Regions from separate parts of the Nesiotobacter zosterae genome, predicted to be linked through region 2. Evidence: riboswitches for the same ligand, from Rfam matches in the RefSeq annotation. Region 2 holds a riboswitch; each other region holds the start of a gene.
What was found. A riboswitch is a leader RNA that binds a small molecule or an ion and turns the genes downstream of it on or off. The one in region 2 is predicted to bind thiamine pyrophosphate.
Positions count from the first base shown of each region.

Region 1: it holds a riboswitch for thiamine pyrophosphate, as region 2 does, so the genes downstream of both, Q3Y58_RS17665 (ABC transporter permease) here and Q3Y58_RS11090 (hydroxyethylthiazole kinase) in region 2, are expected to answer to the same signal.
Region 3: it holds a riboswitch for thiamine pyrophosphate, as region 2 does, so the genes downstream of both, thiM (hydroxyethylthiazole kinase) here and Q3Y58_RS11090 (hydroxyethylthiazole kinase) in region 2, are expected to answer to the same signal.

Region 1 covers NZ_JAWXVZ010000014.1:26,626-36,653, forward strand. Annotated here, with positions in the region: gene Q3Y58_RS17620 (hypothetical protein) at 1-776, shown strand, start outside; gene Q3Y58_RS17625 (DeoR/GlpR family DNA-binding transcription regulator) at 822-1,595, opposite strand; gene Q3Y58_RS17630 (hypothetical protein) at 1,857-2,141, shown strand; tRNA gene Q3Y58_RS17635 (tRNA-Glu) at 2,250-2,324, opposite strand; tRNA gene Q3Y58_RS17640 (tRNA-Glu) at 2,374-2,448, opposite strand; gene Q3Y58_RS17645 (hypothetical protein) at 2,539-2,898, opposite strand; gene Q3Y58_RS17650 (RluA family pseudouridine synthase) at 2,897-3,946, shown strand; gene rpoH (RNA polymerase sigma factor RpoH) at 4,101-5,003, shown strand; gene Q3Y58_RS17660 (ABC transporter substrate-binding protein) at 5,065-6,003, opposite strand; gene Q3Y58_RS17665 (ABC transporter permease) at 6,018-6,773, opposite strand; TPP riboswitch at 6,936-7,040, opposite strand; gene Q3Y58_RS17670 (hypothetical protein) at 7,161-8,978, opposite strand; gene Q3Y58_RS17675 (adenylosuccinate synthase) at 9,019-10,028, opposite strand, start outside.
Region 2 covers NZ_JAWXVZ010000006.1:249,994-260,021, reverse strand. Annotated here, with positions in the region: gene Q3Y58_RS11130 (protein phosphatase CheZ) at 1-500, shown strand, start outside; gene Q3Y58_RS11125 (threonine ammonia-lyase) at 520-1,509, opposite strand; gene Q3Y58_RS11120 (glycosyltransferase family 4 protein) at 1,549-2,616, opposite strand; gene Q3Y58_RS11115 (UDP-2,3-diacylglucosamine diphosphatase) at 2,613-3,419, opposite strand; gene Q3Y58_RS11110 (SDR family oxidoreductase) at 3,683-4,462, shown strand; gene Q3Y58_RS11105 (OmpP1/FadL family transporter) at 4,535-5,815, opposite strand; gene Q3Y58_RS11100 (TRAP transporter substrate-binding protein) at 5,988-7,100, opposite strand; gene thiD (bifunctional hydroxymethylpyrimidine kinase/phosphomethylpyrimidine kinase) at 7,113-7,910, opposite strand; gene Q3Y58_RS11090 (hydroxyethylthiazole kinase) at 7,919-8,674, opposite strand; TPP riboswitch at 8,714-8,813, opposite strand; gene Q3Y58_RS11085 (Lrp/AsnC ligand binding domain-containing protein) at 8,986-9,222, shown strand; gene Q3Y58_RS11080 (DMT family transporter) at 9,254-10,028, opposite strand, start outside.
Region 3 covers NZ_JAWXVZ010000001.1:172,036-182,063, reverse strand. Annotated here, with positions in the region: gene Q3Y58_RS00860 (primosomal protein N') at 1-242, opposite strand, end outside; gene fsa (fructose-6-phosphate aldolase) at 394-1,047, shown strand; gene Q3Y58_RS00850 (endonuclease) at 1,239-1,973, shown strand; gene Q3Y58_RS00845 (tyrosine recombinase XerC) at 2,027-2,986, shown strand; TPP riboswitch at 3,044-3,133, shown strand; gene thiM (hydroxyethylthiazole kinase) at 3,195-3,995, shown strand; gene thiE (thiamine phosphate synthase) at 3,995-4,636, shown strand; gene Q3Y58_RS00830 (hypothetical protein) at 4,693-5,118, shown strand; gene Q3Y58_RS00825 (hypothetical protein) at 5,125-5,565, opposite strand; gene lpdA (dihydrolipoyl dehydrogenase) at 5,709-7,112, opposite strand; gene odhB (2-oxoglutarate dehydrogenase complex dihydrolipoyllysine-residue succinyltransferase) at 7,195-8,727, opposite strand; gene Q3Y58_RS00810 (2-oxoglutarate dehydrogenase E1 component) at 8,793-10,028, opposite strand, start outside.

The DNA.
Region 1 (10,028 bases), on a different contig from region 2:
GCGGCCTTAAAGACCGCCTCACCATGGGGCTTTGGAGTGCTGAGGAGGCGGAGGCAGAAAAACCGGCAGAGAAGATCGAACCGCCAACCGGCGAAGTGACCGAACTGCCCAGGAAGGAAGCCGGGACCAACACCGCCTCCAAGAAAGCGCTACCGGAGATGGGCGCAGAGGTCGTGCCGCTGCCAACCGAACGCGTACCGGTTTCCCCAAACCATCCACTGGAACGTCTTGCACGAGAAATTTCGCGCGAAGTTTCCGAAATGACAGCTCAAAGCACGCCTCAGGTAGTAGACAACTCTCCAGAGGAAGCCGCAGAACAGGCGGGAGAAGCCTTCGCACGCCTCAAGACCAGCTATGAGAAACTTGAGGTGGAGCGCAACGAGCTCCAAGCCAAGCTGGAAGAAGCGGAAAAGAAACTTAAGGCCAAGCCACAGTCGGCCCGCCAGCGCACAACAAAAGCGCAGAAAGAGCTGAAAGAGTTGCAGCAGAAATATACCGAAGCGCAAAACAAGATCAGTGAACTAAGCGCTCAAATCAAGGGCGTGGCCACCGCCAAGCCCGCCTCCGACAGCTACAAGGCCCTTCGCGAAGAGCTGAAGGAACTGGCCGCCCAGCTGGCCGCTGCCGCGATCGCCAAAGACCCCAAGCTGACGCAAAAATTCGATGCCATCATGCAGGATATCGGCACGCTCAAGACTTCCGGTGCAGCAGAAGGCACAGAGCCTCAGCTTGCTCAGCGCATCGAAAAGGCTCGTAGGACAGGCACAGACAGTTAGGCAACCTTGCCGCCGTCATTGATCCAGATCCCCGCGAAGCAGTTTCTATGTGGCTTCTTGCGCCATCGCCTCGATAAGACGGACACTCCAGGTCTTCATGAGTGACTTGAGGCGCGGGTTTTCCAACTGATCACAAACAAAGGTGTCGATCTGCTCCATGTGCCCGACGCGCACCGGGGCTGACCGATCGAACTTGCTGGTATCGGCCACGAGGATTACATGACGGGCGTTGGCAATAATCGCCTGCGCCACCTTCACTTCCCGGTAGTCAAAGTCCAATAGCGCGCCATCGGCATCGAGCGCCGATGTACCAATCACGGCATAGTCCACCTTGAACTGGTTGATAAAGTCGACAGCCGCCTCGCCCACAACCCCACCATCGGTAGAGCGCACAACACCGCCAGCGATGACCACCTCATTCTCGGAGAAGGGTCTGAGCGTCACGGCGACATTGAGGTTGTTGGTGATGACCATGAGGCCCGAGTGCTGCACCAGCGCGCGCGCAACGGCCTCTGTGGTGGTGCCGATGTTCACGAACAAGGACGCCCCGTTGGGGATCAGCTCGGCCGCGGCCCGCCCTATGGCCTCCTTCTCGCGACCTGCCAGATCCTTGCGGGTGGCATAGCCCACATTCTCCACGCCATAAGCCAGCACCGCTCCGCCGTGAACACGCGACAAAAGCCCCTGCTCACACAGGTCATTCAGATCCTTCCGGATCGTCTGCGGGCTTACCGAAAAACGCTCGGCAAGATCTTCAACTTCAACCCGCCCATTACTTCTCGCGAGATCTAATATGGAGTTGTGCCGTGCAACCAACATTTATTAACGCCCTGTTAACATTTGTTAAGCGCCCACCAAGACGACTTACTTAGTCAATTCAATAGAATAGTCCATAAACAACTAAACCGCACCAAATGCATAACCAATACTGACCATGTTGGCTATTGCACGCTGCACCCCTCGGGACTATTAATACGCGCTATCGGGACTACAGATTAAACGATCTTTGCGTAATTCGACGAAAGGGCAATATCAGCTTGCGCTGATGCTTTGCCGCGTACCGAGTTGGAGGGCCTGATCATGGGGCAAAGAGCAGAAAAGATCCCTGAAACGCATCAGCAGACGGTATTCACTTCACTGGGCAAAGAAGCATTGGCCGCCCAGGAAAAGATGATCGCGTATCAGCAGCAGCATGAAGAAACCGTGGATGACTACCGTCGCTTGACGGAGGACATGAAAGAATCACTGAGTGCTTTCGTGAATACCCAGTCTGACTGCACAGAAGGCAGCATCCCGCGAACGATAAAGAAGTCGGAAAAGGAACCAAGCCACTTGGGCGCAGGTCTGAAGGGTCGCTGGTTCTAACCAGCCAGCGGCTTTGCTTAGTGAACCGAAACTCCGGCAATACCAAGCCGTTTCACATCCATCGGATGCGTGCCGTTTCAACTTTTCAATTTTTGGAGAAAAGAGAAGTGGCACGCCCAAGGGGAATCGAACCCCTGTTTCCGCCGTGAAAGGGCGGCGTCCTAACCGCTAGACGATGGGCGCTCACTTACTCAGCAGTTGCCTGCTGATCGTGGCACAGAGAAAAAGCGAATGGCACGCCCAAGGGGAATCGAACCCCTGTTTCCGCCGTGAAAGGGCGGCGTCCTAACCGCTAGACGATGGGCGCCTGCGCTTCGCTCCGTGCGATGAGGGGGATTTAATCGGTAACTTCCGGCTTGGCAACCCCCCTTGCATCAATGAATTAGACTTTTTCCACCTATCTTGCCATAAAATCTGTTCTGCCGAGATTTTTACCCGTCACAGGATCCACATAGACAAGCGCTTGGGCGGTGCCCTCATTTACAAGCAGCATCAGTTTGCCGTCTACCATTTGCGCCGAAAGCACGCGGGCTTCCGGGCCCAAAGCAATTGTCGCAGCCAGCGCATCGGCGCTGACATCGTTGCTGCCCTCGGATATCTTGTAGAAAATGGCAGCGAATACGGCGACCAAGCCAACCAGCATCACCATGCTGGACCCCATCAACAGGCGCCGCATTTTTTGCTGGATCCGCTGAGCTGCAGGATCTAAAGCCTCGTCACTAGTCAAATCTGCGCTGTCATCAACAGGATCACGCATGAGCAATCATTCTCCAAACGGCCTTTCGCCGAACCAATCAAGTGTAGAACCGGGCGAAGACGGCATTGCCTTCACCACTGTCGAAGCCCAGGAGGCGGGAAAACGTTTGGATGCCGTATTGGCCGCACACCTATCCGACTTCAGCCGAAATCGACTGCAGGCTCTCATTCGCGCCGGACATGTTCATGTCGGCGATCGCAAAATAGTGGAGCCCAAACACAGGGTCAACGAAGGAGACGTGCTCTGCGTTGAAGTTCCTGAACCAGAAGCAGCCGAACCACAGCCCGAAAACATCCCGCTGGACATTCTCTATGAAGATGAGGATGTGATCGTGATAAACAAGCCTGCAGGACTTGTTGTTCACCCCGGAGCGGGCAATCCTGATGGCACATTGGTGAACGCGCTGCTCTACCACTGCGGCGACAGCCTTTCCGGCATTGGCGGCGTAAAGCGCCCCGGCATCGTCCACCGCCTCGACAAGGACACCAGCGGCGTTCTGGTGGTCGCCAAGAATGATATGGCCCATCAGGGACTTGCAGCCCAGTTTGCAGACCATGGCCGCACTGGCCCGCTGGAGCGCGCATATGTGGCACTCGTTTGGGGAGCCCCTTCTGCATTGGCAGGCACTGTGGACGCCAACCTTGCACGCTCGCTCGCCAACCGCCAGAAGATCGCCGTGGTCAAGACGGCTGGTCGCACAGCCATCACCCATTGGCAAGTCAAGGAACGCTTCGGCCCAAAGGACAGCGAGCCCCTTGCAAGCCTTATGGAATGCCGCTTGGAGACAGGACGAACGCACCAAATCCGCGTTCATATGGCGCACCTTGGACACCCGCTCATTGGCGACATGGACTACGGTGCCGGTTTCAAAACCCGGCACAAACGCTTTGACGAGCCCGCCCGCTCAGCCTTGGGAGAGTTTTCTCGTCAGGCCCTGCATGCTGGCCTGCTTGTCTTCGAACATCCAAGAACAGGCGAAGTAAAGGCCTTTGAATCTCCACTACCAGAAGATTTTCAAACACTCCTCTCACTTCTTAGGGATGCATAAAACAAAATTTCTCCACAAAGAGGTAGCGAATAGGCCATAATGCCCCCATATCAATGCGTCTGGCGTGCTCACAATGGAGGCGCCAGTGAGTGTTTGCCCGTCAAGTGCCGATAGGGCACGGGAAACATAGCTTGTAACGGAAAGGGGTGCATAAATGGCCCGTAATCTGCCAGTAATCTCTTCAGGTGAAGGCGGCCTCAGCCGCTACATGGATGAAATTCGCAAGTTCCCGATGCTTCAGCCGCAGGAAGAGTACATGCTCGCCAAGCGGTACAAGGAGCATGACGAAGCTCAGGCTGCGGAACGGCTCGTGAACTCTCACCTGCGCCTCGTGGCTAAAATCGCCATGGGATACCGCGGCTACGGCCTGCCTCTGGGCGAGGTTATCTCCGAAGGTAATGTCGGCCTCATGCAGGCTGTCAAACGCTTTGAACCAGACAAAGGGTTCCGCTTGGCCACCTACGCCATGTGGTGGATCAAGGCGTCAATTCAAGAATACATCCTGCGAACCTGGTCCCTCGTAAAGATGGGCACCACCGCAAATCAAAAGCGGTTGTTCTTCAACCTGCGCCGCCTCAAGGGTAAGATTCAGGCGCTTGAAGACGGCGATCTGCGTCCGGATCAGGTGAAAGAAATCGCAACCACCCTCGGCGTGAACGAGGACGAGGTTGTGAACATGAACCGCCGTTTGAGCGGGGATGCTTCTCTCAATGCGCCGCTGCGTTCCACGGAAGGCGAATCCGGCGAATGGCAGGATTGGCTGGTGGACGATGGCGAAAGCCAAGAGAGCATTCTGGCTGAGCAGGAAGAACTCGATTCCCGCCGCTCCATGCTGAAAGACGCCATGAGCGTTCTCAACGACCGTGAGCGCCGTATCTTTGAGGCACGCAGGCTCTCAGAATCGCCGTTGACGCTTGAAGAACTCTCCGAGGAGTTTGGGGTCAGCCGCGAGCGCGTGCGCCAGATTGAGGTCCGGGCTTTTGAGAAAGTTCAAAAGGCGGTCATGCAATCTGCCCAACAGGCTCAAGAGCAGCAACAGTCTCTGCTCGCTGGATAATCTTCCAGCACACAACCAGGTTAAGAAGCCCCGGACCGCTGAGCGACCGGGGCTTTTTCTTTTAGCGAATAACCGCTGTATAGCTTTCAACCGGCGGCGCGGTCTTGATCAAACCAGCCTCCAGCATGAAGTTGGCAAAGCGTTCGTAGCGCCCCTCATCCAGCGCTGCAGGACGTTTGGCAAAGCGCGGCAACGTATCGCCCCAAGCCCGGCGATTCAGCTCATCATCCAGATTTGGGTAAAGCTCCAAAAATGCCTGCCAAGAATCCTGCGGGTGATTGATCAGGTACACGGTTGCATCTTCCAGCGCGGCCATGAATTTGGCATAGCGCGGGTCATCCACCTTGTCCTTGTGCGCGACGAGGATCAACTCGTCATAGGCCGGAACTCCGTTCTCCTCCGGATAGAAGGCGAGACCGGCAGACCCTTTGATTTCAAGCTGGTTCAGCTCGAAATTCCGATATCCCCCAATGATGGCATCCACCTGTCCGGCCAGAAGACTTGGAGACAAGGAGAAGTTCACGTTGATCAACTCGATGTCTTCGATGGTCAACCCAGCCTGCTTCAGCATGGCGCCAAGCATTGCGTCTTCAAAGCCGGAAACGGAGTAGCCAACCCGCTTGCCCTTGAGGTCTTCAAGTGTCTTGATGGGGCCATCCTTCAACACAATCAAGGTGTTGAGCGGTGTTGCCACCAACGTCCCGATACGCGACAGCGGCATGCCCTCGTCGATCTGTGCATGCAGAACAGGCTGATAAGAGATGGCGATGTCCCCCTGACCCGCAGCAACCAGCTTGGGTGGCATGGCTGGATCAGCGGGTTCAATCAACTCCACTTCCAGACCATGCGCCTCGAAGAAGCCGCGGGTTTGCGCCACAGCCAAGGGAGCATGGTCCGGGTTGGCGAACCAGTCCATCAAGACGGTGAGCTTTTCCTTCGCTTGCACCTGAATACTACCCGCCAGCATGGCGGCAATGAACAAAGCGATGAAACGCTTCATGGGCAGAGCCTTTCTCAAGTTTTTTCCTGTTGCCAGGGAATAAGGCGCACGACCGCCAGCTCGACGAGACCGCGCAGGATAAGAACCATGATGGCAAGTAGGATGAGCGCTGCGAACATGGTGTCTGTTTGCATGCGCGCGTTGGACTGGAGCATGATGAAGGCAAGGCCTCCCTTGGCTCCAACCCACTCCCCCACCACTGCGCCAATGGGCGCAAAGACGGCGGCAATACGGATACCGGACGCCAGAGCTGGTAGCGCAGCGGGAATGCGGATGTATCGCAAACGCTGCCACCTGTTCAGGCGGTAGAGCCGCCCCAAATCCAGCAGAGCCGGATCAGTTCGCCGCAAGCCGTCATGGAACGTGGATGTAACCGAGAAGAAAATGACAATAACTGCCATGACCACTTTTGACGCGAGCCCAAAACCAAACCACAGCACCAAAAGCGGCGCGATGGCGAACACAGGCAAAGACTGCGTTGCGGTGATGGGAGGCAACAGAAACCGGCGCATGATCTCTGAGGAACTCATGATCAACGCCAGCAGAACGCCCGCTGAAACACCGAAGATGAAACCGAGTACCGTTTCACCTGCGGTGATCGACGCGTGGTACAGCAGAAACGACCACTGCTGAGTGAATGCTTCATACACAGCTATAGGAGATGGCAGCATGAAGGATGGCAGGGCAAAAACCCGAACCACCGCTTCCCAAAATGCAACAAAAACCGCGATACCCGCGAGGATACGCAAGGCTCTGGACACCAGCCACATCAGCGCGTCCTCGCGCAAGATGTGGCACCGCGATGCGAAACCACTGCCCGGAAACAACGCGTTCGGACATGGCCACAGCAACTGGCAATGCTACAAGATTGGATCATGTGGATCTCCCTTCTGTGCACCTACATGCACGTCAGCTACGGAGACCCGGGAATAAAGAGGCTCAGGTTCCAGTCCCTTCGCCGGTATTACCCGGATCAGGTTCTAAGGGTTCGGCAGTACCATCTCAGCTCCAAACAAGGAGCACCCCTCGGATACGCAAGAACCTATAGATTCCCCCGGCATTTTCAAGGGCAGCTGCAGCGAAATACGCAGCAGAAAAAGAAAAAGGCGCTGGAGAACCTCTCCAACGCCTTGTTTTAGAATATAATTTTTCGCGAGCTAGTTCCAGCTTTCAAGCGCTTGTGAAATCACACGATTGCCGGAAACACCTTTTTCAAAGGTCAGAATGGCGCGCTTGCCGTTGTTGTAGAGCAATGGAATGTCGATCCACTCACGCTCTTCAAGACGCTTCATGTTCGTCACCCGATCAGCCTCGGCATCAGAAAGCGCGATCCAGAAGAAGTTGTCGGATACCTTGACCGCAGCACCGGCCAGAGGTTCGCCCCGGGCCTGCTCGGTCGGTTTCATGATAATGCCCGGCACCTCGGCAATGCCCTGCCCGGCGAAGTCTCGTGGCAGATCGAATCTCAACTCAAGCAAGTGACTTGCAGGCAAAGAGTTGTCTGCATTCGGCTTGATCGACATGGTAATGGTCACATTGCGATCTGGCATAACCGCAACAGCCTTGACGATCCTGCCAGCGCTGTCGCCCCGATCCAGCGACCACATGACGTTGCCCCGAGACGCGGTCCCTGACTCGCCCGGATTGGCCGCTTCTTCATAAAGGATGCCCTGTTGCGCAACCGCTGTTTGCTCGGCTTCAGCTGTCAAGCTTTCTGCAGGGCGCACAGAGTTGGTGGTCACCGGTACCGCATCCACCTCATCTGGCGATGGAATGTCTGGTGGCGTCACTGGTTGACTTGGCGGCGGCGTTGCCTCAGCACCAGAGCCCGGATTGGTAACATCCCGGCTCACGGAAGTGACTCGCTGCGTCGACACAGCCCGCGCGTCTGGTGAGACCTGAGAGCCGTCATCATTGAGAAGACGGTCGGTGTTCTTGTTGGAGGCAGGTTCCTCCGGCTCTTCGGCAGGCGCTGGTTGGGCCGAGTCAGATCCCCCATCAGTGACCGTTGGCTCGATGAGCGTCATCAGGTCATCTTTTTGGGAGTACAGCGCGTAACCACCAGCCCCCAGAAGGGCCAGAACAATAAAGATGCCAATTACCTGCGGCATACGTGAGGGCCGCAGTCCCTCCTCCGACAAACCAGCATCGCCCGCAAGCGCGCTGGATGCCTTTGCAGCCCTTTGCTTGCCGCGGGGACGCTTGGCCAATTCAGGTGCTTCTGCGTCGTCCTTGGCCTCTTCCGCAAGGGCTTGCTTGCGCGCTTCGCCGGGCACCCAAACATCTTCCTCACGGGGCTTCGGCCGGTAAGCGCTCGAAACGGCAGGCTGCACCTCCGCCGGAGGCACATCACCCAAATCCGGCTCGCGTTTGGCATCGTTTGCGCCAGGTAGCTGATCTCGCGCTTTCTGGCTTGCCTGATGCGCAGCCGCACCCAGATCAGAAGCAGCTTTTACGGCCTGCTTGAAAACATCTGGTTCCGCAGGACCATTGTTTGCCTCGGCAGCCCCTCCGCTTGCACCAGCGGCACCCGTTGTCTGGGTGGCGTGTTCTGCGGCGTAAGGGGAAGTCGAAGCAGGTGGTCTTTGAGGTTGTGTCGGAGGAACCGGTGCCTGAGCTGTCTGCGGTGGCGCGGGCGGCCTTTGTGCAGGCTGCGAAGTTGCAGGCCCCGCTACGCCAGCATGCGCCCCGCCTGACGCGCCACCGGGCGCGGCAGTTGGTTGCTTTGCGGGCTGGGCAGGTGCACTCCCCAGACCGAGGGAGGCACGGGCGGCCTCAGCTTCCACTTTCCGAATTGCTTCTTCGAGCTTGAGCTGTTCCTCGGTAATTTGCGAAGGGGTCAGTGGCGGATCATAGTTCTGCAGCTGTTTTACAATAGCTGAGCGAGCACGTTGATACACACCGCGCCGCGCTGAGCCAGTGTTTTCCTGAAGACCGTTAATTGTCTTCTTTAAAACGGAGTAATAGTCCGCCATCTATCCGTCTTTAGCCCCCCAGAGTTACTCTGCTAACGGCTTAGTCTTGAAAAGGATTCTGAACGAGAATTGTGTCATCTCTTTCAGGGCTCGTCGAGAGCAATGCAACAGGTGCACCAATCAATTCCTCAACATGTCGTACGTACTTCACAGCTTGAGCAGGCAAATCGGCCCAACTACGTGCGCCCTTGGTGGTTTCTTTCCAACCTGGCAGCGTTTCATAGATCGGCACAACCCGCGCCTGTGCTCCCTGAGAAGCAGGCAAATAGTCAATACGCTCGCCATCCAACTCATAGCCAACGCAAATCTTGATTTCATCAAGACCATCTAAAACGTCCAGCTTGGTGAGCGCAATCCCGCTGATGCCACTAGTGCAAACGGTTTGACGGACGATAACGGCATCGAACCAGCCACAGCGGCGTTTACGACCAGTCACCACACCGAACTCGTGACCGCGGGTGCCAAGGAACTCACCCACTTCGTTCTGCTGTTCGGTTGGGAACGGCCCTTCACCCACGCGGGTTGTGTAAGCTTTGGTGATGCCCAAAACGTAATCGACAGAGTTCGGACCAAGGCCACAGCCAGTGGCAGCCTGACCCGCAACGGTGTTGGAGGACGTCACGAATGGATAGGTTCCGTGATCATTGTCCAGCAGCGCGCCCTGTGCGCCTTCAAACAAGATACGCTTGCCTTCGCGGCGCGCATTGTCCAGCAGCTGCCAGCTACGTTCCATGAATGGCAGGATCTTGTCAGCAACACTTGCCAGTTCTTCGTAGATTGCATCGGCGGAGATTTCCGGCTCGCCAAGACCACGCAGAAGCGCATTGTGGTGCACCAGCATGCGGTCGATCTTGCCTGGAAGAGTTTCAAGGTTTGCCAGATCCATTACGCGAACAGCGCGGCGGCCCACCTTGTCTTCATAAGCAGGGCCAATGCCACGCTTGGTGGTGCCAATGCGGTTTTCTTCAGAAGCTGCATTCTCACGAAGCGCATCCAGCTCGCGGTGAATGGACAGGATCAGCGTTGCATTGTCCGCCACGCGGAGGATTT
Region 2 (10,028 bases):
TTTGGGGCGTTGAGGGCTATGAACTTGAAGAGGATGACGACACAGATCAGGGTGTCAAGTCAATGGACAAGCGCCCGGATGCGCACCTCCTGAACGGGCCGCAGATGGAAGGCGAAGGCGTAAACCAGTCTGACGTCGATGCGCTTTTCGACACTTTTAGCAGCGTCGCACCTGAAGAAGATGAGGAAGCGCAGGAGCCAGCTGAGACGACTGAAGTTGAACCTGAAACTCTTGAAGATGCTCCCGCAGAGGAACAGATCTTCGCAGGCGTAGAGGCTGCCGCTGAAGAGCAGCAGGAAACGGAAGGCAACAACGCCTCCGAGGGCGCGAACATCATTCCCCTCGCCCAGAGCGAGCCACAACTGGATGAAGACCTGGACCTGTTCGAAGCCGACAGTGAAGCCGAAAAAGGCGCTGAAGAGCCTGCACCTTTGCGCAAGAGCAACTCGGACCCGCTGGAGCGCCTTTCAACTGGAGAAAGGCTTGCGCTGTTCTCCTGACAGGAGGCAGCCCGCCCGCTTATAGCGATAGGGCTCGGGCCATCATGCCCGGGTCAATGTTCCCACCAGACAGCGTAACGCCGACGCATCGATCTTTCACTGGCACTTTACCGAACAACACCGCAGCCAGTGCCACCGCGCCGCCCGGCTCCACGACCAGTTTCAGCTCGGTAAACGCAAAGGCAACTGCCTTGAGCGCCTCCTCATCTGTGACTATGGCTGGCACTACGCGCCTCTTCCGCAAGATTTCAAAACCGACGTCACCGGGCGCCTGCGTAAGAACCGCATCACAAACAGACCCGCCAGCCTGTTCATTGTTGACAATCGCATTGGCCGCAAGCGAACGCGCATAATCATCAAAACCTTCCGGCTCACAGGTGTGAAGCACGCACTCTGGCTCCAGTTCTGCCAAGGCGAGCGCAATGCCACTGGTCAGGCCACCGCCACCGGTGCAAACGACCATTCCTTCCAGCTGAAGGCCTGCTGCACGCGCCTGCGCTGAAAGCTCCAGCCCTACGGTTCCTTGCCCGGCGATCACATCAGGATCATTGAATGGATGAACGAAGGTTCCGCCGGTCTCAGAGGCGATACCGTGTGCTATGGCGTCGCGATCCTCACGGAGACGATCATAAAGCACCACCTCAGCCCCCAGCGCGGCCGTACGGCGCCGTTTGAGCTCCGGCGCATCGGATGGCATCACAATGGTCGCCCGCATGCCCAGAAGCTTCGCAGCCGCAGCCACACCTTGTGCGTGGTTTCCAGAAGAACAAGCCACGACACCAGCACCCCGCTGTTCAGCCGGTATCATGCTCAAACGGTTAAACGCACCTCGGAACTTGAAAGAGCCGGTCCTTTGAAGGCATTCGGGCTTGATGAGAATTTGACCGCCAGTCACCTCGTCCAGAACATTGGAGCGCAACAATGGCGTATGCACCGCATGGTTAGAAATGCGGGTTCTAGCTTCCAAGATATCTTGAAATTCGAGTGGAGTGGAACTGGCGATAGACATGAAGGCCCCCTGCGATAAGCAGAGGGACCTTATCATAGCTTAGTGAGCCGTAAAGACCTGTTGTTGCGGCTTGGCGGCCGCTTGCAAAAAGCCCTGCGAGGTTTCATGTGCCAGTTCAGCATTGCGCAAAAACTGTTCCGCGCTCGCCCGCCACGTATACTTCAGAGCGTACTCCCGACACGCGTCACTTGAAATCTCGAGCGCTGCGAGACAGGCAGTTCTCAAATCCTTGTCGAGAACCCCCACGCCGGAGTCGCCAATCACATCGACAGGCCCCATGACTGGGTAAGCCGCAACTGGCGTACCACAGGCCAAAGCCTCCAACAGCACATTCCCGAACGTGTCCGTCAGGCTTGGGAAAACGAACACATCTGCTGCACTGTAGAGCGCAACCAGATCATCCCCTTCCTTGGGACCTGTAAAGACCACATCTGGATATGCCGAACGCAGCTCTTCAAGCTGAGGGCCGCCGCCGACAACAACTTTGGAGCCCGGCAGATCAAGCTTCAAAAAGGCTTCGATGTTCTTCTCGACGGCCACACGGCCAACGTTCATGAAGATCGGGCCTTCGACGCCCTCAAGGACATCGCTCTGCAGTGGACGGAAAACCGTGTGATCCACTCCGCGAGACCAACGCACGAGGTTGGTGAACCCGCGTGTCTTCAGATCGCTTTCGAGCGTCTGCGTGGCCACCATGCAGCCCCGGCCACTGTTATGAAACCGGCGCAGCCAAGCGTACGTCCAATCGACCGGTACCGGCACACGAGCATTCAAGTATTCAGGAAAACGTGTGTGATAGCTGGTGGTGAAAACCTTGCCGGTTCGCTTCGCCACCGACCTCGCCATCAAGCCCAGTGGACCTTCGGTCGCGATATGCAGGTGATCGCAGTCCGCCTCTTCAATATGGCGACGCACTTCCGAAGGCAGTGTAAGGCTAAGCCGAATTTCCGGGTAGGACGGCATGGGCACCGAGCGGAAGTTCTCCGGCGTCAGGAACTCCACGCGCAGACCCATTTCGACCAGCTGCTCTGCTAGGCGCTCCAGAGAGCGCACGACACCGTTAATTTGCGGGCGCCATGCGTCTGTCACGATGAGGATTGAGCTCATGCGGCAACCTGCTCTCCGGCTACTGGCTGAGCTGCGTCCTCGGTATTGCGTTGCTGATCGGCCCATCTAATAACCTCAAATGATCCGTCATGGTTCTCGGCAACTGCCGTGCAACTTTCCACCCAATCGCCGGTGTTGATGTAGTGGACACCAAACTTGATGTGGTCAGCGGCGTGATGAATATGCCCGCAGATCACCCCATCGACACCTTGACGCTCAGCTTCCGCAACCAGAGCTTCTTCAAAGGAACCAATGAAGTTCACAGCGTTCTTCACCTTGAGCTTTGCCCAAGCCGACAACGACCAGTAGGTCAAGCCCAGCTTGCGACGAGCCAGGTTGAGCATCGTGTTCATGTTCAGCGCCGTGACATACGCCCAGTCGCCGAAGAACGCGAGCCACTTCGCATGGCGTACAACCACGTCGAACTGATCCCCATGGATTACAAGATATTTCTTGCCATCCGCGGTTTCGTGAATGATCTGGTCGATCACTTCCACGCCGCCAAAATGCGTTCCCAGAAAATCACGCAGGAACTCATCGTGATTGCCTGGAACATAAACGATGCGGGCACCCTTGCGGCCCTTGCGCAGAATCTTCTGCACCACATCGTTGTGATACTGCGGCCAATACCATGAACGACGCAAGCGCCACCCGTCCACAATATCGCCCACGAGATAGATTGTATCCGCGTCATGATACTTGAGAAAGTCAAGAAGCAGGTCCGCCTGGCACCCTCGGGTCCCAAGATGAACGTCAGATATGAATAAAGATCTGAACTTCTTGTTCTGAGGTTCTGTGCTCACCACTCTGCCTCCAGGAACGAAATCTCCGGGACTTTAAGACGATTCATAAGAACCAATTATGACAGGTTAAGACTGCTCATTTTGCCAGCTACAAACAACCGCCAGATTTCGGGGCCGGACGCCACATTTCCGAAACGTCAATCTGTGAATAGCCTGCCATGCCAGCTAAATTTTTGACAGTGTTATCTGTCACAAATTAAGCTTTCCTAATGAAAATTTAACGCCTACCGTCACAATCGGGTTCCATGAAGGAGAGACAACCGATGGATTTAGGGATCAAAGGGCGCAAGGCAATCGTGTGCGCTTCAAGCAAAGGTTTGGGACTGGGCACAGCCAAGGCCTTGGCTGAGGCAGGGTGTGATCTGGTGATCAACGGCCGCGACGAAGACCGCCTGAATGTCGTCTCAGTAGAACTGCAAAAGACCTATGGAATCGCCGTTACAGCGGTCGCTGCTGACATCTCGACCGCAGAGGGTCAAAAAGAGGTACTCGCCGCCTGCCCCGAACCGGACATCCTCATCAACAACAACGGTGGTCCTCCGCGCATGGATTTCCGAGACCTGGACCGCGACAAGATGGTCAATGGCGTCATTCAGAACATGATCACGCCAGTCGAGTTGATCCAAGAGGTCGTGGACGGCATGTCGGCGCGGCGCTTTGGACGCATCATCAACATCACCTCCATGTCGGTCAAGCGCCCTATCGACGGTCTGGATTTGTCCTCCGGCGCACGAGCAGGTCTCATTGCCTTTCTGGCGGGCGTCTGTCGCCAAGTTGCCCATAATAACGTCACCATTAACAGTGTCTTGCCGGGCAAGTTCGACACCGACCGCTTGAAGGGAGGCTTCACGCGACAGGCAGAAAAAACGGGCCAGTCGCTCGACGAGATCAAGGCAGTTCAGGCACTTGAAGTTCCAGCAGGCCGGTTTGGAACCCCCGAAGAGTTTGGGCAGACCTGCGCGTTCCTGTGCTCTGTCCATGCCGGATACATAACGGGCCAAAACATCCTGCTGGATGGGGGCCTCTACCAAAGCGCCTTCTAAGGCCGAGGTGCAAGCGCGGATCAGTTAGGGGAGTGACCAGCGTCTCCCCTAACAAATGGCCTCTTTCCCTGCTCAGAACTTGTAGCGGAAGGCCGCTGAAATGATATCAACGGAAGCTTCTACGTCGCCTTGGTAGATCACCACTCCATTGTAGGCGGGGTGCCCCGGCCCGATGTTGATGTCGTCGCTCTCGGCAAAGAGATGGCTGTAGCCAAGGTCAAACGAGAGGTTTTCGTTGTACTCATAGCTCGCGCCGGCACTTACCCATACGCGATTGGTATCAGGAAGCCGTATGCTGCGGTCCTTCTCGGAGATTGGCGACCACTCATAGCCCAGGCCAGCACGGACTGTGAGCCCGTCTACATGCTCATCAAAGTCATACTCCGCCCCGAAGGAGAGAAAATACCCATCGCTGTACTGAAACCCGAGTGCAGCCTGTGGCAGGACGATCCCGGACTGGTTGAAAACGTTGAAGTTCCCAAAGCGGCTCCAGTTCGTCCACTCAAAAGTTCCCATTAGCCGGAGCTCTGGTGTCACTTCTTGCTGGATTGATACGTTGACCTGCTCTGGCAACACCAAATCCGCATTGATGTTCTGGGAGGATGCGCCCACCTTCAGCTGACCATCAAGATCATGCCGGATCGGAGACCGGTAACCAATGCCGATCTGCGTCCCTTGCAGAGGCGTGATCAAGAGGCCGGCAGTACCACCGAAGCCCACATTGTCCTCGCCGCGCAGCTCAACCGTGCTGCTCGTGGTGGAAATGCCGCTAGCGGACTTCAGACGGACCTGAAAATACTGCGCTTGGAGGCCGATGGCAAAAGAGAACATTTCATTGAGCTTCACCCCAACCATAGGGGTGGCATTGACAGAGAGTACTTCTGAGGAACGCGCATAAATCTGTCCGGCGGAGATGATGTTAGGCTTGGTTGACAGCCCGTAGGGCGCGTTCACCGCAAACCCCAGATAAATCTGGTCGTTGTACTGGTAGGTCCCATATGAGCCTGGCAGCCACGCATTTACACCAACGTCCCCGATTTCGCCGGTTGCAGCGCCAGGAATAAGCCCAAGTGGAATACCGTTTACGGTCACGCTGTTTGTATCAACATCGCCGTTTGGAAGAATGAACGAGTTTACGGACTCAGCCTTCAACCCGTCATGGGCGGTGACGGTCGCCGGGTTCCAGAAAATCGTGGAGATTGTGTTGGAGGCCGTGCCATAGCCCGCAAAGGACAGTCCCTGAAATGCAGCTGATTGTTCGCGCAGAGCGAACGCCCCCGCCAATGCTTCGCCCGAAGTGAACAGAAGCGCGGTTAAGCACGTTGCTGCCAAATATCGATTGCCGCCGGTCACGTCATCCCTCCCATGCCCCGAGGTAACTTTTCCGAGTTTGGCGTGATTGAGTTAAACCTCAACGGAAGACATGACAACGGCGGCCCCTTTCAGAGGCCGCCGTGAACTTTCGACAAATTTGCAACAATTTCGCAGGTAGTTACCAGTCCCAAACCAGTGAGACCTTGGATAACTATTTGCGACGCGCCATCAAATAATCAGCTGAAGACAAATCACTCCACGGAGATACGACTGCCATCGCCCTGCGATAACTTTCGAATATCTGTGCAGTCAATTCATCCTTTGAGGCGTATTCTTCAAGAACTTCAGCGGAAAGCTGCCGCATGGCGGTCACCACGGCCTCCGGGAACCGGTCCGTTTTGATACCCTCTTCCGCACTCAGCATTTCCAGCGCCTGCGCATTCATCCAGTTTGCTTCTGCCAGCGCCTGAGCATTTTCGCTTCGGCAAGCCTCTTCCACAATCAGGCGCAGATCCTCTGAAAGCCCTTCAAATGCGACGGCCGAGATCAAGGCCTCACCAGTGCCATTCGGCTTGTTGAAACCCGGCCCATAGTAGTGCTTGGAAACCTGCTGGAAGCCCATTGCCGCATCGCTCCACGGACCGAGGAACTCAACCGCATCGACAACGCCGGACTCAAAACCCGCATAGATCTCCGAGGATGCCATCGACACGGGCGTTGCACCCAAACGGCGCATGATCTCGCCGCCCAATCCCTGAATGCGGATTTTCAACCCCATCAGATCTTCCAGTGACGTCACCGGTTTCTTGAACCAGCCAGCCATGGTTCCAGCTGTATTCCCTGCCATGAATGGCTTCACCCCAAAGGGAGCATAAAGGCGGTCCCACAATTCTTGACCACCACCATACTCGATCCAGGTGTTGTGCTCTTCAGGTGTCAAGCCAAATGGCACGGTGGTGAAAAACACGGAAGCTGGCATCTTGCCTTGCCAGTAAAAGGAAGCGGAATGCCCCATTTGGGCCACGCCACCAGAAACCGCATCGAACACTTCGAAGGCAGGCACGAGTTCTCCCGCCGCATACAAACGGACGCGCATACGACCATTACTCATGGTGTTGATGCGGTCACATACCCGCTGAGCAGAAAGACCAGGCCCCGGCAGGCCCTTCGGCCATGAAGTCACCATCTTCCACTCGATCACCGCCGCGTTTTGCTCTTGCGCCAATGCAGGCGCAGCCAGCGCCGTTCCGGCTACGGCCCCCGCTCCTACCAGACTGAAAGTCTGGCGGCGCGTCATACCGTTTTTGTTGTATTCTTCAGTCATCTCTCGGACCTTCTACCAAAACTTATAGAAGTGGTGCACAGGGCCATGCCCTTCGCCAATTTCAAGTGTGTCCGCCATCTCAATCGCACCGCTTATGTAGGCTTTCGCCGCTTCAACAGCCGGGCTCAGCGCTTTTCCCTTGGCCATTTCCGCCGCAATTGCAGCGGACAGGGTGCAGCCTGTGCCATGGGTGTTTTCGGTGGCAAAACGTGGAGCTCGAAGCCATTTAGACTGCTCTGCGGAAAAAAACAAATCCGAGGCTTCATTATCGTTACCGTGACCACCTTTCAGAAGCACGGTTTTCGCGCCCATTTTCAGAAGGGCCGCCGCCTGCCGTTCCATATCCTCGGCATTTTGGGCCGGATCATCACCCAAGAGGAAAGCAGCCTCCAGAAGATTGGGTGTGATGATGCTCGCACGCGGAAACAGAAGCTCTGTCAAATTGGTACGCGCTTCCGGTTGGAGCAGAACGTCACCGGATGTCGCAACCATGACAGGGTCGAGCACCACCTTCTTGCAGTCGTACTGATCAAGCTTGCGGGCAATCTCCGCGATGATGTCCGGCTGCGACAACATACCGATCTTGATTGCCTTCACGTCCAAATCCGACAGAACGGCATCCAGCTGCGCGCCAACAAAGGCGGCTGGCACGGAATGAATACCGGTCACACCCTTGGTGTTTTGTGCGGTAAGGGCAGTCAGAACACTGGCACCATAGACACCGAGAGCGGAGAATGCCTTCAAATCCGCTTGAATACCGGCGCCGCCGCCTGAATCCGATCCAGCAATAGTCAAAGCGATTGCAGTCATTGGTCCCCTCAAATCTCCTCGGTGTGTTCTTGTTCTAATCTTAGCACTTGCTCAAACTGATCCCACTCCAATGTGTAGAGGGTATCAAGCAGCGCTGGAGTGAAGCTCCCCGGCCCTGTGCTTGCCTTGTGTGCAATCTCCCCGGCGACAGCAAAGACTGCGGCCGCACTCAAGGTGGCCAGCAAATGATCCTCCTCAACGGCGCAGCACGCGGCCACAAGAGCCGCCATGGAGCAGCCCATTGCGGTAACGCGGGTCATCACCTCAGCCCCATTTCGAAGGCCCAGTTGGGTGCCCTGCCGGGAAATCCTATCAACGGCCCCCGTGCAAAGCACCACGGTTTGCAACGGCAAGGTCAGGCCCGCCTTTAAGGTCTCCAGTTCACCTTCGTTGGCTTTGAGCACGCTTGGCCCCTGAGCCAACTGCGACATCGCATAGTCCGCACGGAATGGAGATCGGTCGACCTTTACAGGATCGAGCACCCAGGGGATGCCCTTCTCTGTTGCAACAGCGGTAGCTGCCGCCATGCTGTCGCGTCGTCCCGCGTCAAGCGTCCCAAGATTGACGAGAAGCGCATCGGCAGACCCAGCAAAGGTCTCCACTTCTTCCCGCGCAATGGTCATGGAAGGTATCGCGCCAGCTGCTAGCAGCACGTTGGCCGTCAACTCCTGTGCCACAACATTGGTCAAGCAATGTACCCTTGGCACATGCTGGCGCACGCGCGCAAACACATCCCAAATGTTCTTTGAGTGAAAGTCAGTCATCGTGTCCACCTCCGAAGGAATGGCCTGAGGCGGCAAGGCAATATCGTCATCCCAATTCCCTCCGCCGGTACAAGCCGGATCAGGTTCAAGGAGTTGGTCCAAAGACCTCTCAGCCACCGCGGCACCCCCATGAGACTGTTTATCGGCCTAACAAAAACAACGTAGGAACACAATGCAAAATGAAAACGTGCTAAAAGCTGCTCACAGAACTCGGTCGAAGCCTCTGGTATGGCTTGCGTTTCAAAAGGGAACACGCTCAGATGTGCGCTGACTCGTGAACAACGCGACGTGGGGAGCAAGAGGACTTCAGAATGACACCGTTCTTCGTGATGATTAAGTGCAAGCTTGGTGAGACCTACCGGGTTGCCAACGAAATCGCAGATGCAGAAATCGCTTCGGAGGTTTACTCCACATCAGGTGACTTCGACCTGATGGTGAAGTTTTACATTGAAGATGGCGAGGACATTGGTCACTTCGTCAGCGAGAAGGTCCATCAGTTCGAAGGCATTCAAGACACCAAGACAATCATCACCTTCAAGGCATTCTAAGCAAGAGACCGGCACAGGCCGGTCTTTTTCATCAGGACTTGGAAGGAGTGGACGCGCGCCCCGGCCTGGTGCGCTCGAAACCCAACTTCCGTTCTCGGTAAATGACGAATATGCCTGCCGAGATCACAATAGCTGAACCGACAAGCACCTCCGGTGTTGGAACTTCAGCAAAAATCAAAAAACCGAACACGATCGCCCAGACCATATTGATGTAGTCGAAAGGCGCCACGGTTGAGGCATCGGCAAAACGATAGCTTTGTGTAAGCAGCAACTGCCCAATGCCGCCAAACACGCCTACACCGACGAGAAACAGCATATCCAGCCAGGAAGGCATGACCCAGGCAACATCAGGGTAGACCCAACCCAACGGCAGCGTGAGGAACGACATCCCCGTTGAAGCCATGGTGAACCAAAACACGATGGTCGACGTGCGTTCTGTCTCACAAAGCTTGCGAACGGTAATCATCGCAACAGCACCAAAAAACGCCGCCCCGAACGCGAGTAGGACGCCAAGGTTCTGACTGAAGGTATCACCCGAGCCCTGCCCCATATGCGGCAACACGGTGATAATAACTCCGACAAAACCAACGGCCACCGCGCTCCAACGGAAGATGCGAACCGTTTCTTTCAACACCAAGGCAGCCAGCACAACAACAATAAGCGGCGCAGCAAAGCCAATGGCGGTTGCGTCGGGCAGAGGGATCAAACTCAATGCCCAGAAGTTGCAAACCATCGCCGTTACCCCAATTACAGCACGTGAAATGTGGGTACCAGGCCTGTTGGTCTTTGCAGCAATGATCAATTGG
Region 3 (10,028 bases), on a different contig from region 2:
ACGTGTTCGATGCTCTTCAATTTCTTGGGGTTAACCGATCCATCCGGCTCCCCGTCCCAGACCGCACCGACAACCGTGCGGGTGCCCAGCGGTACTCGCACGATTGAGCCCGGCCGAACCTGCATTCCCTGTGGGACTTTATAGGAATAAGGGCCTGCGACAGCGACTGGAACCAGCACAGGCACAATTAGCGCTTGATTTCCAAGAGGTAGGTCGCCAAAAATTTCCGCAGTTCCTTCCAAGCCTCAAGTCCTTTTGTTGGTTTGCATATAGAAGACTGTAGGATCAACGCAGTCTAGGCTAAAGAAGGCACGTCATAGACTCATTTCTGGATAACCTCCCCATCTAACAACAGGTTGGGGCTGGAAGAATGAAAACAGGAGCCATTTTGGCATGAAGTTCTTCGTCGACACTGCTGACACTGCAGAAATTCGTGAGCTGGCAGAAACAGGCCTTCTCGACGGTGTTACCACCAACCCGTCACTGATCATGAAGGCTGGCCGCCCAATGAAAGAGGTCATTGCTGAGATCTGCGACATCGTAGACGGCCCTGTCTCCGCAGAAGTGGTTGCCATGGAAAAAGAAGCCATGCTGACCGAAGCGAAAGAGTTGTCTGCCATCGCCGACAACATTTGCATCAAGCTTCCGCTGACCCTTGATGGCCTGAAGGCTTGCCGCGTTCTTTCCGACAAGGGCGTGCAGACCAACGTGACCCTTTGCTTCTCGGCAAATCAGGCACTGCTGGCAGCCAAGGCCGGGGCGACTTTCATCTCTCCATTCATTGGCCGTCTTGACGACATCAACGTCGAAGGGCTGGACCTGATTGCTGAGATCCGTCAGATCTATGACAACTACGCGTTCGAAACCGAAATTCTGGCAGCTTCCATCCGCTCCGTGAACCACGTGAAGGATTGTGCCTTGATCGGTGCCGATGTGGCGACCATTCCACCTGCAACACTGAAGTCTCTCGTGAAGCACCCACTCACCGACAAGGGGCTGGAAGCCTTCATGAAGGATTGGGAAAAGACCGGTCAGAGCATCGTCTGATCAGCTCGCCGAGCACAATTGAGTTTGTTGGAGCGCAGGTTTTCGGGCCTGCGCTTTTTCATTTTGCGACGCTCTTACACAGAAGAATGCAGGCCATTCAAAAGTCAGCGGCATGCTTAACACATTCTTAAGCGCCCTGCGTCCACCTCTCTTGAAAGCAACAAGACTGCACAAGACAGGTTTCAACGATAATGGCAACGTTCCGCCTTTGGCTCTGCACGCTTCTTCTCATCCTGCTGAGCGGCCCCTCACTTGCTCAGCCAGATTTCTCATTCAGCACCGCAAAAAAGCATCTTGAGCGCTCCATCTATAAAGAAGTGTCCGAGCGCACCAGCTTTTACTGTGGCTGCAGCTACTCCGACGAGAAACAAGTAGACGCGGCGTCCTGCGGCTATGAGCCTCGCAAGAATGCAAAACGCGGCAGCCGGATCGAGTGGGAGCACATCGTGCCCGCTTCCCGGTTTGGCAAGGACCGGGTCTGTTGGAGCGAAGGGCATGAGGCCTGCGTCACTTCAAAGGGCAAGACCTACAAGGGGCGTCGATGCTGTGGCAAAGTGGATGCTGAGTTCCGAGCCATGGAAGCCGACCTTCACAATCTTGTCCCCGCTGTTGGCGAATTGAACGGAGATCGTTCCAACTTCCGCATCTCTTCTTTGGAAGGCGAGCCACGCGCTTATGGCGCTTGTGACTTCGAGATAGATTTCACGGCTAAGGTCATGGAGCCCCAAGAGGGGATAAGAGGGGACATCGCCCGAGCTTACCTTTATATGAATGCGACCTACAACATGCCGCTGACCGATGAGGAGCGCGACATGTACCTGAACTGGAATGAGATGGATCCGCCCTCCGATTGGGAGCTTGAACGCAACCAACGTATCCTTTTTATTCAAAACAACGCAAATCCGCTCATCGCGCCGGGTTCCTGATTTCGCAAGGCTTCGGTAACCATTCCTAGAGTGTTTTTGGGTTAGCTCGTGTCATGGCAAATCCTGCAGATAACACCGACCAACTGCTGATCATCGCGCAACCGGACCTGAACGCCGGGATTGATGATTGGCTTGATCATCTGGGGTCAGAACGGCGGCTTTCAGAGAACACACTGGAAGCCTATGAGCGCGACGTTCGCCAATTCCTGCGGTTTTTGACGGATCATTTGGGCGGCGCGCCTGCCATCAACGACCTCAAGGACTTGAGACCGGCCGATTTCCGTGGCTTTCTGGCCCGCCGTCGCCAAACCGGGGCGCAGACCCGCACTCTGGCGCGCGGCCTTGCAGGTGTACGCTCATTCCTCTCATTCTTGGAGCGCCGGGGCGAGGTCAATGCTGCCGGAGCAGCGGCTGTCCGCACCCCGCGTCTGCCCCGCAGCCTGCCGAAACCCATCAACGTGGAAGACGCAAAAACGATTGTCAGCAAGGACTTAGCCTTTGAAGACACCCCTTGGGTGGAAGCGCGCAATGCCGCCGTCTTCACGCTGCTTTATGGATGCGGGCTTCGTATTTCTGAGGCCCTTTCCCTGACACCGGCAACAGCACCAAAGCCGAGCGACAAGTCCATTCGCATTCGCGGCAAGGGCGGCAAGGAGCGGCTCGTTCCTGTTCTGCCCGTAATTGTTGAGGCAATCGAAGACTACAAGGCTCAGTGCCCGCACACTCTGGAGCCAACGGGACCGTTGTTCGTTGGCGTGCGCGGCGGCAAGCTGAACCCGCGCGCGATCCAGCTCGCCATGCAGAAAATCCGCGGCGCTCTTGGCCTGCCGGACACGGCGACGCCCCATGCCTTGCGCCACTCCTTCGCAACGCATCTGCTTTCTGGCGGCGGCGACCTGCGCTCCATTCAGGAATTGCTTGGCCACGCCAGCCTTTCAACCACGCAGATTTATACGGAAGTCAACAGCGCTCGCTTGCTTGATGCATATGACAAGGCGCATCCACGTCGGTAATCCTCACCTTTCGGGCTGAAGCCCGTTGAATTTCCGGGGTTTCACACCTAGTCTATTCCCTGTGAACCGGGGTGCCCGAAAGGGCTGAGATTAGACCCGTATGACCTGATCTGGATAATGCCAGCGAAGGGAGCGATCACAAACTTAGGCGGCAAACACGCTTGAGCCCTCTTCTTTCTCGCTCTCCTCGCTCACAAAGGAAGTATCGATGAACCTGATCGAGAGCGCTTGTGAGACCCTCACCAAAATTCGACAGACCAGCCCGCTGGTCCACAACATGACCAATATTGTGGTGGCTAACACCACTGCGAACGCTTTGCTCGCCATTGGCGCTTCCCCTGCGATGGTTGATGGCCCTGAGGAAGCTCCTGAACTGGCTTCGGTAGCAGGCGCGCTGGTTGTAAATGTGGGTACCGTGACCCCCGCGCAGGCAGAAGCCATGAAGCTGGCCTGTGCCGCTGCGCAAAAAGCTGGCCGCCCCTGGGTGCTGGATCCTGTGGCTGTTGGCGCACTGACGTTCCGCACCAACCTTGCCAAAGAGCTGCTGGCCTTCAAGCCTACCGTCATTCGGGGTAACGCCTCCGAGATCATGGCATTAGCCGGCGAAGGTTCAGGCGGAAAAGGCGTTGACAGCACCGACAGCTCCGAGGCGGCGCTGGTTGCGGCCAAAACACTGGCCAGAACGAGCGGGGCCGTGGTCGCGGTCTCCGGACCAACCGACTACACCACTGACGGAGAACGTACTCTGACCGTGAAAAATGGCCACGAGCTCATGCCGTTCGTGACGGGTCTCGGCTGTACTGCAACCGCCCTGACCGGTGCTGCGGTTGCCGTGGCAGAAGACAAGCTGGAGGCCGCGGCGCATGCGCTGCTGTTCCTGGGTCTAGCTAGCGAAACTGCCGCTCAAGACACGGCAGGGCCTGCCAGCCTCCAGGTCGACATCATCAATCAGCTTTATCACCTGACGCCTGAGCAAGTGAAGGAAGCCGGCAAACTGGATAGTCTCTGATGCCCCAAATTGACCTTTCCGTCTATCTCATCATTGGCCCTCAGGACTGCCCCGGACAAGATCCGGTGGCCGTGGTGGAGGCGGCAGTGAACAATGGAACGACGCTGGTGCAGCTTCGTGACAAAACTGGCTCTACTCGTGAGCAAGTTGACCTTGCGCGGCGCATGATGGCTGTTCTGGAGCCAAAGGGCATCCCACTCATTGTAAATGATCGGGTCGATGTTGCTCTGGCGGTAGATGCGCCCGGCGTTCATGTGGGCCAGAGTGACATGAGTGCTGCCGATGCGCGCCGTCTGATTGGCCCCGAGAAGGTCTTGGGCCTTTCCGTTTCAAGTCAAACAGATCTTGATGCCGCTGATCCGGCAATTCTGCAGTATCTTGGCATCGGCGCTTGCTATCCAACCGGCTCCAAGGCCGACGCCGATGATGTTGGAATCAAGTCTTTCGGTGCGCTCACCGCGCAAAGCAGCCTTCCTGTGGTGGGAATCGGCGGAATCAACCACAGCAATGCCGAGGAAGTAATCGCCCATGGCGCGGCAGGAGTTGCTGTGATTTCGGCGATATGCGGGGATCATATGCCAGGAAAAGCGTCCGCTGACTTGGCAAAACTGGTATTTCAGGCAAAACAGCGTTACGCTTGATCAGCACAACTGTATAGGGGCCGCCCACGACCCTAGATGTGCAAGGGGAGCATGACATGATTGGCCTTACGCTTATTTTGACCATTCTCGTGGCAACGAGCTTTTTAGTTGCGGATACGGATAGTGTTCATGCAACGGAGCGCGGCCAATGCCCGACCCATATTGCCGGCGAGTGGTACAATCCAGAGGCGGAACTTCACGATCTGAGCCGAATGCACCTGAAAGTCGACTGCACTGGGTCCGCACCTGAAATCAGTGCACGGGTGCAAACCTCTTGCCGCCCGCGCGATTGTTCTTGGGGCTGGAGTGATGGATTGCTCCATCAATCCGGCATCATGCTGTTCCAATACGGCGGCATCTTCAAGTCTCAGCACCTCAATGTTTTGCCAGGTCAAGACCGCCTTGAGGTGCACATGAAGACAAGCGTGCATGGCGACGAGAGCAAGAACCTAAAACGTAATTTCATCTTGCTGAGAGACTGAAACCCTTCAGCCTCCGCCCAGAACCGCAAATGCCACAAGGGCCAGACCGCCCAAGATTGCCGCCCACAGCAGCATGTGTGAGAGTGCGCGTAAGACCAGCAAACTGAAAGCGCCGATCCCTGCACCGGCTGCTGCGACCAGAAGCTGGCCATCAGGCTGTGCGTTTGGCGCAAATACAGTTACCGCGACTACTGCTCCGATCGCGGCAAAGACCGCATAAACCCACCAAGGCATCTTGTCCCACATGTTGTCGATGGCATCGGAATTTCCCCCGATTATCGTTGGGGTTTGATGTACTGGAGAACGCTGCCCGGAAGCCGTATCTTCAAGGTAAATGCCCTTCATCGCCGCTTGGGCGCGAACGGCCGGGTCGGCATGTGAGTTCGTTCCAGAATGGACCGCTTTTCGTATTTGGTCATCTACATACTTGTCATACCCATCAGACATTTCCGTTCCCCCGATCTCAGTGCTGAATGCTCATCAACCTAAAGGTGCAAATGTGAACAGGGATGAAGACAGCCCCCTCATAGAAAAGGCCGCTACGCATGACGTATCGGCCTTTTCTCTGTCTTTTACTTTTAGGTAGCAAACTACATATGAATTGGCTGGGCGAACACTGCCATAGCAGCTTCCTTGACCGCTTCGGACATGGTCGGGTGCGCGTGACAGGTGCGAGCCAGATCTTCCGAAGACCCGCCAAACTCCATCAGGACGCAGGCTTCATGGATCATGTCGCCTGCGCCATGGCCAATGATGTGAACGCCAAGAACCTGATCGGTCTCGGCGTCGGAAAGAACCTTGACCATGCCATCGGTTGACAGCATCGCCTTTGCGCGGCCGTTCGCCGTGAACGGGAACTTGCCTGCCTTGTACTTGACGCCTTCAGCTTTAAGCTCGTCCTCGGTCTTGCCAACAGACGCCACTTCCGGGGCCGTGTATACAACGCTCGGAATCACATTGTAGTTCACGTGACCGGCTTGACCGGCGAGGATCTCGGCAACAGCAACGCCTTCATCTTCAGCTTTGTGAGCCAGCATAGGACCCGTGATCACATCACCGATGGCGTAGATACCATTCACGTTGGTCTTGAAGTGCGCATCCGTTTTCACCCGGCCACGCTCATCCAGCTCAACGCCGGCTTCCTGAAGGCCGAGGCCTTCCGTGTAAGGGCGGCGACCGATTGCAACCAGAACCACATCAGCGTCAATGGTCTCAGCATGCGCTTCCCCTTCGGCTGGTTCTACTGTCACTTCCAGACCGCGCCCCTTCTTGGTAACGCCTGTTACCTTGGAAGACATCTTGAACTCGATGCCTTGCTTTTTCAGCATGCGCATGAACTGGCGAGAGACGTCGGCATCCATTGGGCCAAGGATCTTGTCCATGAACTCCACAACGGTGACCTGAGAACCAAGGCGCGCGTAAACAGAGCCCAGTTCCAGACCAATCACACCAGCGCCGACGACAACCAGCTTACCTGGAATCTTCTCCAGTTCCAGAGCGCCCGTGGAGGAAACGATCTGCTTTTCATCGACCTCGATGCCCGGCAGAGACATCACGTCAGAGCCAGTCGCAATGACAATGTTCTTTGTCTCAAGAATAGAGGTTGAGCCGTTTTCAGCGGTGACTTCCACCTTACCGGCACTCAGGATGCGGCCCGTGCCGTGATGCGCTTCAACCTTGTTTTTCTTGAACAGGAAGTCGATGCCGGTCACGTTGCTCTCAACAACGTTTTCCTTGTTGGCAAGCATTGCCTTCCAGTCAACCTTAGGCTTGGAGGTCTTGATGCCGAGCTTCTCAAAATTGTGCGTCGCATCTTCAAACACTTCGGAGGAGTGCAGCAGTGCTTTGGACGGAATGCAGCCAATGTTCAGGCAGGTGCCGCCGTGGGTTTTGCGCTTTTCGACAACGGCCACCTTCATACCAAGCTGAGCCGCCTTGATGGCGCACACGTAGCCGCCAGGACCTGTGCCGATAACGACGAGATCGTAGGACATATTCTAATCCCTATGTAAATCGTGAGCCCGAGGACGGGAAAGCGAGATGCCCGGCGCGAAGGCCGGGCAACGCTGAATTTTCTTAGAGATCCAGAACCAGACGCTGCGGATCTTCGAGGCTTTCCTTGACGCGAACGAGGAAGGTTACAGCCTCTTTGCCGTCAACGATGCGGTGATCATAAGAGAGCGCAAGGTACATCATCGGACGAATGACGACCTGACCATTCATGGCTACAGGACGCTCCTGAATCTTGTGCATGCCCAGAATACCAGACTGCGGTGCATTCAGAATTGGAGACGACATCAGAGAGCCGTAGACACCGCCGTTGGAGATGGTGAATGTTCCACCCTGCATGTCGGCCATGCCGAGCTTGCCATCACGCGCCTTGCGGCCCAGGTTGCCGATCTCTTTTTCAATCTCTGCAATGGACATCTGGTCGGCATCGCGAACGATAGGTACAACCAGGCCCTTGTCCGTGCCAACAGCAACGCCAATGTGGGCGTAGTTCTTGTAGATGATGTCCGTGCCATCGATCTCTGCGTTGACCGCAGGAATTTCCTTGAGCGCATGGGTTACAGCCTTCGTGAAGAAGCCCATGAAGCCCAACTTCACACCGTGCTTCTTCTCAAAGATGTCCTTGTACTGCTTGCGCAGATCCATCACCGGCTTCATGTCCACTTCGTTGTAAGTGGTCAACATTGCTGCGGTGTTCTGGGCATCCTTCAAGCGGCGGGCGATGGTCTGGCGCAGCTTGGTCATGCGGACACGTTCTTCGCGAACTTCATCTTCAGGAGACGATGGTGCGCGTGCAACAACAGGTGCGGCCTGTGCTGCCGGTGCGGCGGAGATACCTGATGCAACAGCTGCAATCACATCTCCCTTGAGAACCTGACCACGCTTGCCGGAACCTGCGACCTGATCTGGGGACAGGCCTTTTTCTGCCAGCATCTTGGAGGCGGACGGTGCCGGAGGCATCGAAGTAGACGGTGCAGGGCTGGAAGCAGCAGGTTGCGCTGGCGCAGCAGCTGCGGCGGCAGGTGCAGGTGTACTTACAGCAGCGCCTTCACCCGGGGCGATCTTGCAAAGCAGGTTACCCGGCTCAACGGTAGACCCTGTTGCCTGCGCAATCTCGATGACCGTACCCGCTACAGGGCTTGGCACTTCCTGAGCCGCCTTATCAGTTTCCAGTTCAACAAGGGTATCGTCCGCCTTTACGGCATCTCCTACCTTCACGAACCATTCACCGACTTCAGCTTCAGTGACGCTTTCACCAGCAGACGGCACAACAACGCTAACGGGCTCAGCAGACTTGAGCGCATCAGAAGAGCTTGGAGCTGCTTCTTCTTTTTTCGCCGGAGCAGGTGCAGCAGCGGCTGCGCCTTCCAGAATGGCACCAAGGAGCGCACCAACTTCTACGGTATCGCCTTCCTTGACCACGATGTTTTCGAGAGTACCCGCCGCTGGCGCGGGCACCTCTACAGTGACCTTGTCGGTTTCAAGTTCAACCAGTGGCTCATCCGCGGAAACGGCATCGCCTGGTTTCTTGAACCATTGAGCAATGGTCGCTTCGGTTACGGATTCACCCAGAGTGGGCACACGAATTTCCGTCGCCATAATCTTATCTCTTCTCAATTCAGGGCCCAATGGGCCGCTCGGACTGTATCTGTTAGCGTAGGATCTTACTCAGCGAACGCGTCGTCGAGGAAAGCCTGAAGCTGCGCAAGGTGCTTGGACATGAGACCTGTTGCTGTTGCCGCAGCAGCCGGACGACCGACATAACGCGGACGGCTCACCTTTGCGTTCACATGCTCCAGTACCCACTCGATGTACTCCTGAACGAAGAACCATGACCCCATGTTCTTCGGCTCTTCCTGACACCAGACCACATCTGCGTTCTTGAAGCGAGCCATCTCAACGCAAAGCGATTTGGTTGGGAACGGATAGAGCTGCTCCACACGCAGAATGTAGACATCATCAATACCGCGCTTCTCGCGATCTTCCAGAAGGTCATAGTAGACCTTACCGGTACAAAGGATCACACGGCGGATTTTGTCGTCTGGCTTCAGTGCGATGGTTGAGCCCGGATTGGTCTCGGCATCATCGTGCAGCAGACGGTGGAAGCAGCTGTCCGCAGCCATTTCTTCCAGCTTAGACACGGCGCGCTTGTGGCGCAGCAGTGACTTCGGCGTCATCAGGATCAGCGGCTTACGAATGTCACGCTTCAACTGACGGCGCAAAATGTGGAAGTAGTTGGCTGGCGTGGAGCAGTTTGCCACCTGCATGTTGTCTTCTGCACACATCTGCAAAAAGCGTTCAAGGCGTGCTGAAGAGTGTTCTGGGCCCTGCCCTTCATAGCCGTGTGGCAGCAGACAAACGAGGCCGGACATACGCAGCCATTTGCGCTCACCGGATGAGATGAACTGGTCGAACAGAACCTGTGCACCGTTGGCGAAGTCGCCGAACTGCGCCTCCCACAACGTCAACGCGTTTGGCTCTGCCAACGAGTAGCCATATTCAAAGCCAAGAACCGCTTCCTCGGAAAGCATGGAGTTGATGACTTCGTACCGCGCCTGCTTTTCTGCCAGATTGTTCAGCGGAATAAAGCGGTCTTCGTTGTCCTGATCATAAAGAACGGAATGGCGCTGAGAGAAGGTGCCTCGCTCACAGTCCTGACCGGACAGACGCACCGCATGCCCTTCACGCAACAAACCTGCAAAGGCAAGGGCTTCACCCGTTGCCCAATCGATCCCCTCGCCGGTCTCGATCATTTTTGCGCGGTTGTTCTGAAACCGGCGGATTGTGCGGTGTGCATTGAAGTCTTTCGGGATTTCGGTCAGCTTTTGACCAAGCTCCTTGAGAACATCCATGTCGATGCCGGTGCTGCCACGCCGAGGCTCGTCAACCTCTTTCGCCAC